Regions from separate parts of the Kribbella endophytica genome, predicted to be linked through region 2. Evidence: riboswitches for the same ligand, from Rfam matches in the RefSeq annotation. Region 2 holds a riboswitch; each other region holds the start of a gene.

Region 1 (4,211 bases), on a different contig from region 2:
GGCGGCCTTGGTCGCCGAGGTCAGACCCTCCGCGCCCATCATCCGGATGTAGGCCCAGGAGATCGCCAGCACGCCGGCCGAGCCGAACGGCGCCGCCGAGATCGGGCCGACGCCGGAGTCCGGACCGGCCTGGCCCAGAAGCGGGTGGTTCGGCAGGTACGGCGCCAGGTGCGCGGCGACCGCGACCGGACCGACACCCGGGCCACCGCCGCCGTGCGGGATGCAGAAGGTCTTGTGCAGGTTCAGGTGCGAGACGTCGCCGCCGAACTCGCCCGGCTTGGCCAGGCCGAGCAGGGCGTTCAGGTTCGCGCCGTCGACGTACACCTGGCCGCCGTGGTCGTGCACGATCTGGCAGACCTCGGTCACGCTCTCCTCGTACACGCCGTGCGTGGACGGGTAGGTGATCATGATCGCGGCCAGCTTGTCCGCGTGCTCGGTCGCCTTGGCCCGCAGGTCGTCCAGGTCGATGGTGCCGTCATCGTTGCCCTTGACAACAACAACCTTCATCCCGGCCATCACCGCGGAGGCGGCGTTGGTGCCGTGCGCCGACGACGGGATGAGGCAGACGTTGCGCTCCTCGTTTCCCTCGGCCCGGTGGTAGCCGCGGATCGCCAGCAGGCCCGCGAGCTCGCCCTGCGACCCGGCGTTCGGCTGGATCGAGACCTTGGCGTAGCCGGTCACCTCGGCCAGCCAGCGCTCCAGCTGGCCGATCAGCTTCACGTACCCGGCCGCGTCCTCGATCGGCGCGAACGGGTGCACGTCGGCGAACTCGGGCCAGGTGACCGCTTCCATCTCGGTGGTCGCGTTCAGCTTCATCGTGCACGAGCCGAGCGGGATCATGCCGCGGTCGAGCGCGTAGTCGTAGTCGGACAGCTTGCGCAGGTAGCGCAGCATCGCGGTCTCGGACCGGTGCGTGTTGAAGACCGGGTGGGTCAGGAAGTCCGACGTCCGGACGACGGCCTCGGACAGGTTGCCACCGGCCAGCGATGCGTCGTACCGGACGCCGAACGAGCTGCAGACCAGGCCGAGCGCGGCAGCGTCGGTCTTCTCGTCGCAGGAGATGCCGACGTGGTCCGCGTCGACGAGACGCAGCCAGATCCCGTTCTGCCGGGCGGTGTCGACGACGTCGGCGGCGCGGCCGGGGACACGCGCCAGGACGGTGTCGAAGAACTGCTCGTGCACGACCTCGACGCCACCGGCGCGCAGCGACGCGGCCAGGCTGTCGGCGTTGGTGTGGACGCGCTCGGCGATCGCCTTCAGCCCGTCGGGGCCGTGGTAGACGGCGTACATCGACGCGACGACGGCGAGCAGGACCTGCGCCGTACAGATATTGGAGGTCGCCTTCTCACGACGGATGTGCTGCTCACGGGTCTGCAGGGCCAGCCGGTACGCCGGGGCGCCGTCGGCGTCGACCGAGACGCCGACGAGGCGACCGGGCAACGACCGCTCGAGGCCGGCCCGGACCGACATGAAGCCGGCGTGCGGTCCGCCGTAGAACAGCGGTACGCCGAAGCGCTGCGACGAGCCGATGACGATGTCGGCGCCGGCCTCACCCGGTGCCTCGAGCAACGTCAGCGCGAGCAGGTCGGAGGCGACGGCCACCAGCGTCTCGCGCTCGTGCGCGGCGGTGACCAGCGGCTTGAGGTCGCGGACGACGCCGCCGGAGCCCGGGTACTGGACCAGGAAGCCGAAGAAGTCGCCGTCCGGCAGGCCGTCGGTGGTGTCCGCGACGACGACCTCGATGCCGAGCGCCTCGGCGCGGGTCTCGACGACCGCGATCGTCTGCGCGAAGCAGTCGGCGTCGACGAGGAAGCGGTTGCTCTTGGACTTGCGGTTGGATCGGAGCGCCAGGGTCATCGCCTCGGCGGCGGCGGTGCCCTCGTCGAGCAGCGACGCGTTCGCGGTCGGCAGGCCGGTCAGGTCCGACACGGCGGTCTGGAAGTTCAGCAGCGCCTCGAGCCGGCCCTGGGAGATCTCCGGCTGGTACGGCGTGTAGGCCGTGTACCAGGCCGGGTTCTCGACCAGGCGGCGGACGATCACCGACGGGGTGAACGTGCCGTAGTAGCCCTGGCCGATCATCGAGGTGGCCACGGTGTTGCGGGCGGCCAGCTGACGGAGCTCGGTCAGCGCGTCGACCTCGGAGGCCGGCTCGGGCAGCCGCAGCGGCTCGGTCGAGCGGATCGAGGCCGGTACGGCGGCGTCGACGAGCGCGTCGACGTCGGCGTACCCGAGGGTCTGCACCATCCGGGCGACCTCGTCGGCGCGCGGACCGATGTGACGGTCGGCGAAGGTCGCCGAAATCTGTGGGGAGATGTCGTGCTCAGTCATGAGTGGAGGCTCCGTTGCTGACAGGTCTGCCGGTGGCCTCCCCCTCTGTCACGCGGCGAGCGCGCTTCAGAGTCGCCTGCGGCACCCGGTCCATGGGCCTGAGAGGTTCCGGGGAGGAATTGCCCCTTCGGCGCCCAGGCGAACCTGGGACTCTCCCGAGTGCTGTGTACGGCAACCCCGAGGTTACCAGTTGCCCTCGTCGAGTTCCGGCAGCAGCCGCCGCGCGGTCACCCGCGCGGGTCCGACCAGTTCCGGATCGGCGAAGGCCATCGGCCAGCGCATGCGCGTCCCGGCGTCGGCCCAGCCGCCGACCGCGGCGAGGAACTTGTCGAGCGCGGGGTTCGACAGGCCTCGGGCCTGCAGCGGCGCGATGTGCTGGGCGAAGAACTCCGCGATCCGCCGTTCGACGTCGAGTGCCGCCTGGTGGTCGGTCTCGACCAGCTCGTACCACCTGACGGAACCGGTCGGCGAGAGCGCGGCGACGTTCGAGTAGCTGCCGTCCGCGCCGAGCGGCGTCATGCTCGCGAGGAAGTGACCGGGGACGAAGAGCGACAGGCCGGAGTCGCGCGCTCGGGAGAACCACTCCGCGTCTCCCCCGGCACTCTTCAGCCCGATCAACGTCGGTACGGCGCGCGCCAGGTCGGCGAGTTGCCGGGGCCCGACCTGCGTCTTCGCGTGCGGCGGGTTGTAGAGCACGAGCGGTACGCCGCCCGCCGTCTCGGCGACGCGGTCGAGGAATGTCAGCGCCTCGCCGGCGTTCAGCGGCAGCCAGTCGGGCAGGATCACCTGGATCGCGGAAGGACGAAGCGCGGCGGCCCGTCGTACGCGATCGAGCTGGAGCTGAGCCGAGGGGTGGCTCGCTCCGATCTGGAACGGGAGGTCGGTGCCCGCGGCGAGGAGGGCGTTGATCCGGTCGTACTCGTCCTCGGTCAGGGTCTGGAACTCCCCCGCCGTACCGTGCACGTACAGACCGTCCAGCCCCGCCTTGGTCAGGTGGTCGAGCTGGGTCTCGAGGCGGGCGAAGTCGATCGTGTCGTCGGCGTCGAGGGGTAACAACAAAGTCGCCCACACACCACGCAAGGTCTCCGCGGTGAGTGGGCGCACTGTTTGCTGTGGGTGGTTCAGCCGGTCATCCGGGCGCGGCGGCGAGCGGCGAGCTCGTCGTTCGCGTGCGAGCCGGACTCGTCGTCGCTGCCGTCGGCGCGCTCGGTCGGCAGCTCGGACAGCGAACCCTCGACCTCGCGCCAGACACCACCGAGGGCGATGCCGAACACTCCCTGGCCGCCGGCCAGCAGATCGATCACCTCGTCGGGCGAGGTGCACATGTAGACCGAGGCGCCGTCACTCATCAGCGTGATCTGGGTCAGGTCGTCGATGCCGCGCTTGCTCAGGTGGGCGATCGCGGTCCGGATCTGCTGCAGCGAGATGCCGGCGTCGAGCAGCCGCTTGATCACCTTGAGCAGAAGAACGTCGCGGAAGCCGTAGAGCCGCTGCGTGCCCGAGCCGGTGGCCGGGCGGACCGACGGCGACACCAGGCCGGTGCGGGCCCAGTAGTCGAGCTGACGGTAAGTGATGCCCGCGGCCGCGCAGGCCGTCGGGCCGCGGAAGCCGACATCCTCCGGCATCGGGCGCAGGTCGTCGTCGAAGAGCAGGCCCTGCACCCCCGCTGCGGCAGCCGCGTCGGCGTGTGCCTCCGACGCCGACTGCGCCGTCAGATCAGTGTCGCCGGTGCGTGTCACGCCTGAGCCTCCCTGGGTACGGACTGGAACGGACTACATCCGTGGAGTTACAACTCCTCACAACTCCTTCAAGGTAAGCCGCCGACTTGACCCGGTCAACGACAACCGCTCCGAGCCGAAAGCGTGTCGCGGCTCCGGGCCGAA
Region 2 (4,211 bases):
GAACGGGGCGATCGGGTACGACGGGCGCTGCGGATCCGGGAGCTCGCCGCGGTCGGCGCGGGCGAGGAGCCGGTCCCAGAGGGCGTGGATGTCCTGGCCGTGCAGGGCGCAGGTCGTTGCCGTCGTACACCACTTCACGAACTCGTCGAACGAGTCCTGACCCGCCCAGGCCTGCTCGTCGAGGAACTCGCCGGTCGTCGCGCGGCCGTGGTCGAAGACGCTCTCGAGCACCAGCGCGCGTACTCGCTGCGGGTAGCGCTGGGCGTATTGCTGGCCGACCAACGTGCCGTACGAGCTGCCGTGGAAGGAGATCCGTTGCTCACCCAGGGCAGCGCGGATCGCGTCGACGTCGCGCACGGTCTGCAGGGTGTCGAGGTGGTCGTAGACCGGGCCTGTGTTCTTGCGGCAGTCCGTGGCCAGGTCGTGGTTGTACTTGATGGTCGCGTCGAAATCGCTCTGGCTCTTGAGGATCGGCGAGGGTTGGCGCGCGAGGAGTGCGGCCGAGCACTTCACCGCGTTGCTGCGGGCAACACCGCGCGGGTCGAAGCTGACGACGTCGAAGCGGTCCTCGAGCTGCTGACTGAACCTGCTCATACCGGTGCGGATCCGTTCGACGCCGGAGTCGCCTGGCCCGCCGGGGCCGAACACCAGTACGCCGACGCGCTCGCCTTGAGCCTTCCGCCGGGCGACGGCGAGCTCGAAGGTGCCGTCGCCTGGCTTGTTCCAGTCGATCGGCACGGTCAGCGTCGCGCACTCGGAGCCGGGGAGGAGGGCGATGTCCTCGGGGGTGTCGCCGGGCTCGGGTTGGCAAGCTGCCCAGTCGACGGACGGCGCCGCGGCAGCCGGCACAGTCAACGTTGCCAGTACGGCGGCCGCGGCCGCACACCAAACAATGGGTCTCTTCATTGGGACGATCTTTCGCCGCGCCGACCCTGAGCGGCATCCGGTGGCGACCCGGAGGGAACCCGGGAGCGGGTTGGGTGGGGTTGTTAGGGTCACTGGTCTGATGACCGAGACTGTTGCAGCCGTGGACGCGCCGGCTGGTTCGAAGCATGCGACCTGGTTCCGGGTGGTGGCGATCGCCGAGGCGATCTCCTGGACCGGGCTGCTGATCGGGATGCTGTTCAAGTACGTGCTGTCGGACAACGAGATCGGCGTCCAGATCTTCGGGCCGATCCACGGCGGGATCTTCGTCGCCTACGTGCTGACCGTCGCGGTCGTCCGTAAGCCGCTGCGCTGGACCTGGACGACCACGCTGCTCGCGCTGGCCGCCAGCATCCCGCCGCTGTTCACCTGGTTCTTCGAGCTGTGGGCAGCCCGCACCAACCGCCTCGGCTGACTCACCGGCCGCAGCCGCGGCAGGGCCGGCGCGTCCGGAGGTAGTAGCCGTACGTCGCGGCGAGCAGTCCCGCGCCCCAGAGCACGTAGGCCGGGACGGCGACCCAGAAGAACGCCTCGGGCAGGTCGATGTCCCCGAAGATCGGCTCGTGCTGCAGCACTGCCGCGAACATCTGGAGCAGTCCGACGCCGAAGTACGCCGTGATGCCGGCGCCGAGTCCGCCGCCGGGGAGCAGCAGCATCCAGCGCGGGAAGATCCGGCTGGCGCGGGTGACCAGTAGGAGCGGGAGCAGGAGGCCGGCGAGCAGGAAACCGGTCTCGAAGAGGATCACCGCCGAGCCCGCGTCGTACGGCGTGCTGCCGAACCCGACGACCGCCTGAGCCGCCAGGCGGATGAGGCAGCCTGCTGCGGCGACGGCTGCTCCGGCGATGGCCCAGCGGGGTGTGGACGTCACCGGTCGGCGGCTGCCGCTGCAGCGCAGGCAGGACGGGTCGAGCTGTCGTTGCCTGGCCAGAGCGGTCGCCGCGAGCAGTGCCGCGCCAGTGAGGCCGCCGAGGCGGCTGAGTAGACCGAGTGGGTCGAAGGGGATGCCGAGGCCGGGCAGTACGGCGGCGACGACGTCGAGCAGCGCGAAGCCGCACACGGCGACCCAGCCGGCGGCTGCTGCCCAGGTGAGCCCGATGGTCACCCGCGACACCGGCAGCACGAGCAGAGCCGCGCTCAGCACGCAGAACGCGAGCGAGAGCCAGTAGGAGATCAGCAGGTCGCTCCCGGGCAGCTCCCAGTCCGGTGCGTGCCCAGTGGCGAACCACAACCGCACCAGCCCGTACGCCGCCGCGTGCCCGGCTGAGACGAGAGGTGCCCAGCGCATCCACCGCGGCGTCGTCGTCTCGCCCGGTGCGTGGTCGTGCGGATGCGTGCTCGTCGTCATGTGTTCAGCTTGTGGTGGTGGTGCTTCCGAGGGATCCCCCGTGCGGGGGAACGCTCTCCCTCTGTGGAGTGCACGGCCGGATTGACGGGGAGCGCGGGTCCGCCGTACCGTCGCGACCGTCAGCACCACACGCCGCATGAACCCGTGCGGGAGAGACCCGGGCACCGACCCGGGCGCCGTAGGAGCAACTCTCCCCAAGAATCTCTCAGGCACCCTCACCGCACGGGCGAGGCACCTCTGGAAGACAGCACGTCTGACAGAGCGGGGAGGCACACCGATCGGTCAACGACGACCGGAAGGAACCTCCAGATGGCGATCAGCGTTTTCGACCTGTTCAGTATCGGGATCGGCCCGTCGAGCTCCCACACCGTGGGACCGATGCGCGCGGCCCGGACCTTCGCCGTCGGCCTCGCCGCCGACGGCCTGCTCACCCGGACGACGGCCGTCGAGTCGCAGCTGTTCGGCTCGCTCGGCGCGACCGGGCACGGGCACGGCAGCAACAAGGCCGTCATGCTCGGACTCGAGGGCGAGGACCCCGAGACCGTCGACACCCGCTCGGTCGAGGGGCGCGTCGAGGCGATCCGCGCGGCCAAGACGCTGCGGCTGGCCGGCGGGCACGAGATCGCGTTCGACGAGAACTCCCAGCTGGTGATGCACCGCCGCAAGGCGCTGCCGTACCACCCGAACGGGATGACCTTCGTCGCCCGCGACGCCGAGGGCGTCGTACTGCGTGAACGGACGTACTACTCGGTCGGTGGCGGGTTCGTCGTCGACGAGGACGCGGCGGCCGGTGACCGGATCGTCCCGGACCGGACGCCGCTGAAGTACCCGTTCCTGTCGGGCGCCGAGCTGCTCGACCGGTGCCGCGAGTCCGGGCTGCCGATCAGCGAGGTGATGCTCGCCAACGAGCTGGCCTGGCGGACCGAGTCCGAGATCCGCGAGGGCCTGCTGCACATCTGGCAGGTCATGCAGGACTGCGTCGACGAGGGCTGCGAGACCGAGGGCGTCCTGCCCGGCGGCCTCAAGGTCCCGCGCCGCGCGCACGGCCTGCACCAGAAGCTGAGCAGCGACAAGTGGTCGGTCGACCCGCTCAAGGTGATGGACTGGGTGAACCTGTTCGCGCTCGCCGTGAACGAGCAGAACGCCTCCGGCGGCCGGATCGTCACCGCGCCGACGAACGGTGCCGCGGGCATCATTCCCGCCGTACTGCACTACTACCGCCGCTTCGTCCCGGGGGCGACCGAGGACGGCACGGTCCGGTTCCTGCTGGCGGCCGCCGCGATCGGCGTGCTCTACAAGGAGAACGCGTCGATCTCCGGCGCCGAGGTCGGCTGTCAGGGCGAGGTCGGGTCGGCCTGCTCGATGGCTGCCGCCGGGCTGTGCGAGGTGCTCGGCGGGACGCCGGAGCAGGTCGAGAACGCGGCCGAGATCGCGATGGAGCACAACCTCGGCCTGACCTGCGACCCGGTCGGCGGGCTGGTCCAGATCCCGTGCATCGAGCGGAACGCGATGGCCTCGGTGAAGGCGATCAACGCGGCCCGGATGGCGATGCACGGGGACGGGGTGCACGTGGTCACGCTGGACAAGGTGATCAAGACGATGCGCGAGACCGGCGCCGACATGAAGGTCAAGTACAAGGAGACGTCACGAGGCGGCCTGGCCGTCAACGTGATCGAGTGCTGACGGGTCCTCCACGTGGGCGTTGTGGCCGAGGCCCGGCAGCGTGACGACGCGGTCGTGCAGGGCGGCGAGCTCGGTGTCGGTGTTCATCGGGTCGAGTTCGCCACGCGCCAGTACGACGTGCGCCTGGGCGTCGCGGACGAGACGGGCCATGTTGGGCGCGCCGACGCCGAACGCCTTGTTGTCGAGCGCGAGACGCCAGCGGCCGTCGACCCGCAGCAGGCCGTGGCCGACGGCCTTGCTCGCGGGATCGACCAGACC
Region 3 (4,211 bases), 3.0 Mb from region 2:
ATCTCGGCGCGGATCGCGATCATCGCGTCGACGAAGCGGTCGAGCTCGGCGAGGTCCTCGGACTCGGTCGGTTCGACCATCAGCGTGCCGGCCACCGGGAAGGACAGCGTCGGCGCGTGGAAGCCGTAGTCGATCAGGCGCTTGGCCACGTCCTCGGCGGTGACGCCGGTCTTCGCGGTCAGCGCGCGCAGGTCGAGGATGCACTCGTGCGCGACGAGCCCGCCGGGTCCGGTGTAGAGGACCGGGTAGAACTCGTTGAGCCGGCTGGCGACGTAGTTCGCCGCGAGCAGCGCCGAGCGCGTCGCTTCCAGGAGTCCCTCGGCGCCCATGAGTTTCACGTACGCCCAGGAGATCGGCAGTACGCCGGCCGATCCGTACGGCGCGGCCGAGACGTTGGGCAGGAACGGCGCAAGGTGCTGCTTGACCGCGACCGGCCCGACGCCGGGCCCGCCACCACCGTGCGGGATGCAGAACGTCTTGTGCAGGTTCAGGTGTGAGACGTCGCCGCCGAACTGGCCGGGCTGGGCCAGACCGACCAGCGCGTTGAGGTTCGCGCCGTCGACGTACACCTGACCGCCGGCCGCGTGGACCGCGTCGCACACCTCGCGCACGTCCGCGTCGTACACGCCGTGGGTGGAGGGGTAGGTGATCATGATCGCGGCGATCGAGCCCTGGTGCTGGGCGATCTTCGCGTCGAGATCGGCGCGGTCGATGCTGCCGTCGGCGGCCGTCGCCACGACCGCGACCGACATGCCGGCCAGTACGGCGGACGCCGCGTTGGTGCCGTGCGCGGACGCCGGGATCAGGCAGACCGTGCGCTGGTCGTCGCCGCGGGACAGGTGGTAGCCGCGGATCGCGAGCAGGCCGGCCAGCTCGCCCTGCGATCCGGCGTTCGGCTGGACCGAGACTTCGTCGTACCCGGTGATCTCGGCGAGGTTCGCCTCGAGCTCGGCGATCAGCTCACGCCAGCCCGCCGTCTGGGAGTCCGGTGCGAACGGGTGGATCGAGGCGAACTCCGGCCAGGAGATCGCCTCCATCTCGGCGGTCGCGTTGAGCTTCATCGTGCAGGAGCCGAGCGGGATCATCGTGCGGTCCAGCGCGAGATCGCGGTCGGAGAGCTTGCGGACGTAGCGCAGGAGCTGGGTCTCGGAGCGGTGCGTGTTGAACACGGGGTGCTGGAGGTATTCCGAGGTCCGCTGCGTCGTTAGCTCGAAACCTTCCAAGTCATCGTTGCCCGAGGCACCGAAGACTCCCAGCACGTCCCGCACGATCTGGGCCGTTGTCGTCTCGTCGACCGAGATCCCGATCAGGTCGTCGTCGATGTGTCGCAGGTTGATGCCCTCGGCCTCGGCTTTCGCGATGAACTGCTGGGCACGGCCTTGGGTGCTGACGGTGATCGTGTCGAAGAAACTCGTGTGCAGGACGTCGAACCCGGCTTTGGACAGCGCTGCGGCCAGGGTCTTGGCATGGCCGTGGACGGTCTCCGCGATCGCCTTCAGGCCGTCCGGCCCGTGGTAGACGGCGTACATCGAGGCCACGACGGCGAGCAGGGCCTGCGCGGTGCAGATGTTCGACGTCGCCTTCTCGCGGCGGATGTGCTGCTCGCGGGTCTGCAGCGCCAGCCGGTACGCCGTACGGCCTGCGTCGTCCTTCGAGACGCCGACGAGGCGACCGGGCAACGATCGTTCGAGGTTCTTGCGGACGGCGATGTACGCCGCGTGCGGGCCGCCGTAGAAGAGCGGGACGCCGAAGCGCTGCGTCGAGCCGACGGCGATGTCCGCGCCCTGCTCGCCGGGCGGGACGATCAGGGTCAGCGCGAGCAGGTCGGCGGCGACGGTGACCATCGCCTTGCGCTCGTGCGCGGCCGCGATCACGGCGGAGTGGTCCCGGACGCGGCCGGAGACACCGGGCTGCTGGAGGACGACACCGTTGAGGTCGCCCTCGGGCAGGCCCCGGGACAGGTCGGCGACCTCGACCTCGAGACCGAGCGCCTCGGCCCGGCTCCGGACCAGCTCGATTGTTTGCGGCAGGCAATCAGCGTCGAGGACCGTCTTGCCGTCGTTCTTGTTGGAGCGGCGCATCAGCAGGACGGCCTCGACGACCGCGGTCGCCTCGTCCAGCAGCGACGCGTTCGCGACCGGCAGCGCGACCAGGTCCTGGACCATGGTCTGGAAGTTGAGCAGCGCCTCGAGCCGGCCCTGCGAGATCTCCGGCTGGTACGGCGTGTAGGCGGTGTACCAGGCCGGTGCCTCGAGGATGTTGCGGCGGATCACCGGCGGGGTGATCGTGTCGTAGTAGCCCTGGCCGATCAGCTGGACGGCCGGCTTGTTCAGCGCGGCGATCCGCCGCAGCTCGGCCAGGACCTCGGCCTCGCTCAGCGCCTCGCCGAGCGCGAGCGGCTTGTCCTGCCGGATCGACGCCGGGACGGCCATCTCGACCAGGTTGTCGACGCTGTCGTACCCGACGTCCTTGAGCATCCGCTCGACGTCGGCCGCCCGGCGCACGCCGAGGTGCCGGTCGGTGAAGGGTGAACCCGCCATGAGGAACTCCAGAATCCGGGTGGCACGCGCCACGAGATCGGGGTTCCTCCCCGCTCTGTATCGGACCTGAGAGTTTCCGCGCGGCCGTCGTACGGGCCTCGCTTGCACCGTCGGTGAGCCGGACGTCCGGCTGCTTTCCAGAGTTGCCTGACCGCGGCGGTACGGGGGCCTGAGAGATTCCCGGGGAGGATTTGCTCCTACGGCACCTGCACGGCGGCAGAATTCTCCCGCCGCGGATCAACAGCGTGTTCAGTTGTCGGTCGCACCTTAAGCGGGGCGCGGCCGGGCGCGCAAGGCCGGTGGTGCTGACAGCGCACGGGCCTCAGGTCAGTGTCAGGCCGAATCCGGGGCGGTCCGGGACGGTCAGATTGCCGTCCTCCCAGCGGTACGCACTGGTGTCGACACCGTCCGTCGTACCGGGCACGCCCTCGACCGTCGGGACGTTGCCGAGGCCCGCGGCCAGCTGTGCGGCGTACAGGGTCTTGAGCGGTAGTCCCCAGGCGTGCGGCGACGCCTGGCAGGTGATCCGCGGCATCACCTCGCGCCAGCTGGTCAGGCCGAACGACACCACGTCCATCAGCAGTACGTCGATGTCGCCGTTGGCCGCGATCTCCAGGAGGGGCTCGAGGTCCGGGTCGGACTCTCCCTCGGCGATCAGGGTCTGCGTCCCCTGCAGGTGCTTCTTGAGCCTCGCCAGATCGGCCGCGTCGTCGAGGAACGGTTCCTCGACCCAGTACAGGTCACAGTCCGCGACCGCCTCCAGATAGGTGATGAACCCGTCGCAGTCGTACCCGTCGTTGGCGTCCACCAGGATCCCGTGCTCCGGGTACGCCGCGCGCACGGCCCGCGTCACCTCGATGTCGCGCGCGTCGCCCTCGGCGCGTTCCATCCAGCGGTTTCCGCGCCCGATCTTCAGCTTGAACGCGCGATAGCCCGCCGCGTCGTCGGCCGCGCAGTGCGCCAGTACGGCGTCCACTCCGCTGGGCTCATCATCGAGGTCCGCGAAGTAGATCGCCCCGTCGTAAATCGGGATCGTCCGGGCGCCCTGGCTGCCGAGCATTGCGTGCACCGGCAGATCCAGGATCTGTCCCGCCAGGTCGTGCAACGCGAAGTCGAGCCCGCGCAGGCCGGGCTCCCTGACTCCCGTTGCCGGATCGATCAACTCGCCCACCGACCGCCCGACCACATCCTCGGGGATCGGCCCGGCCGCAAGGCCCCAGCCGGTCTTGCCCGTGTCGGTGTGCAGGATCACGACGTCGTCGACGCCGCCGTTCCCATGGCTCCCGAGCCGGGCGTTCCGCCCGATGGTCCGCGGATAACGGGACTGGATCGTCGAGTGTTCCACCCGGTGGACGAAGTGGTGGTCCAACGTCATCTGGACTCCTCAGCGTGGGGTTCCTTGCCTAGTCTGCTGCGTTGACCGCCCGCGCAAACCTCGTGGCCCAATCCTTCGCCGCCACGGCGAGTTCCGGCGGACCGACCACGCGGAATTCGGTGCCGAGGGCACCGAGTGAGAACAGCGGGCCGTCGAGCGAGTCCGTCTCCATCAGGACTCGGGAGCTTGTCGGCGTGACGACCTGGACCTCGGCCCAGCGGCCGAAGTGCGCTGCGACTGCCTCGGCCGGCGCCTCGGCGACCACCTCTACGGCGTACCGGCCTTGCTGTGTTCCG

What was found. A riboswitch is a leader RNA that binds a small molecule or an ion and turns the genes downstream of it on or off. The one in region 2 is predicted to bind glycine.
Region 1: it holds a riboswitch for glycine, as region 2 does, so the genes downstream of both, gcvP (aminomethyl-transferring glycine dehydrogenase) here and ACYVIO_RS02990 (L-serine ammonia-lyase) in region 2, are expected to answer to the same signal.
Region 3: it holds a riboswitch for glycine, as region 2 does, so the genes downstream of both, gcvP (aminomethyl-transferring glycine dehydrogenase) here and ACYVIO_RS02990 (L-serine ammonia-lyase) in region 2, are expected to answer to the same signal.

What each region holds. Positions count from the first base shown of each region.
Region 1 is NZ_BAAGUR010000002.1:1,236,820-1,241,030, reverse strand. Features, by position in the region: gene gcvP (aminomethyl-transferring glycine dehydrogenase) at 1-2,328, opposite strand, end outside; glycine riboswitch at 2,405-2,496, opposite strand; gene ACYVIO_RS24245 (dihydrodipicolinate synthase family protein) at 2,512-3,399, opposite strand; gene ACYVIO_RS24240 (MerR family transcriptional regulator) at 3,450-4,067, opposite strand.
Region 2 is NZ_BAAGUR010000001.1:618,276-622,486, reverse strand. Features, by position in the region: gene ACYVIO_RS03005 (alpha/beta hydrolase) at 1-906, opposite strand, end outside; gene ACYVIO_RS03000 (DUF3817 domain-containing protein) at 1,007-1,339, shown strand; gene ACYVIO_RS02995 (hypothetical protein) at 1,341-2,270, opposite strand; glycine riboswitch at 2,408-2,501, shown strand; gene ACYVIO_RS02990 (L-serine ammonia-lyase) at 2,580-3,953, shown strand; gene ACYVIO_RS02985 (alpha/beta fold hydrolase) at 3,915-4,211, opposite strand, start outside.
Region 3 is NZ_BAAGUR010000001.1:3,584,852-3,589,062, reverse strand. Features, by position in the region: gene gcvP (aminomethyl-transferring glycine dehydrogenase) at 1-2,540, opposite strand, end outside; glycine riboswitch at 2,586-2,687, opposite strand; glycine riboswitch at 2,688-2,780, opposite strand; gene ACYVIO_RS17220 (mandelate racemase/muconate lactonizing enzyme family protein) at 2,863-3,915, opposite strand; gene ACYVIO_RS17215 (helix-turn-helix transcriptional regulator) at 3,944-4,211, opposite strand, start outside.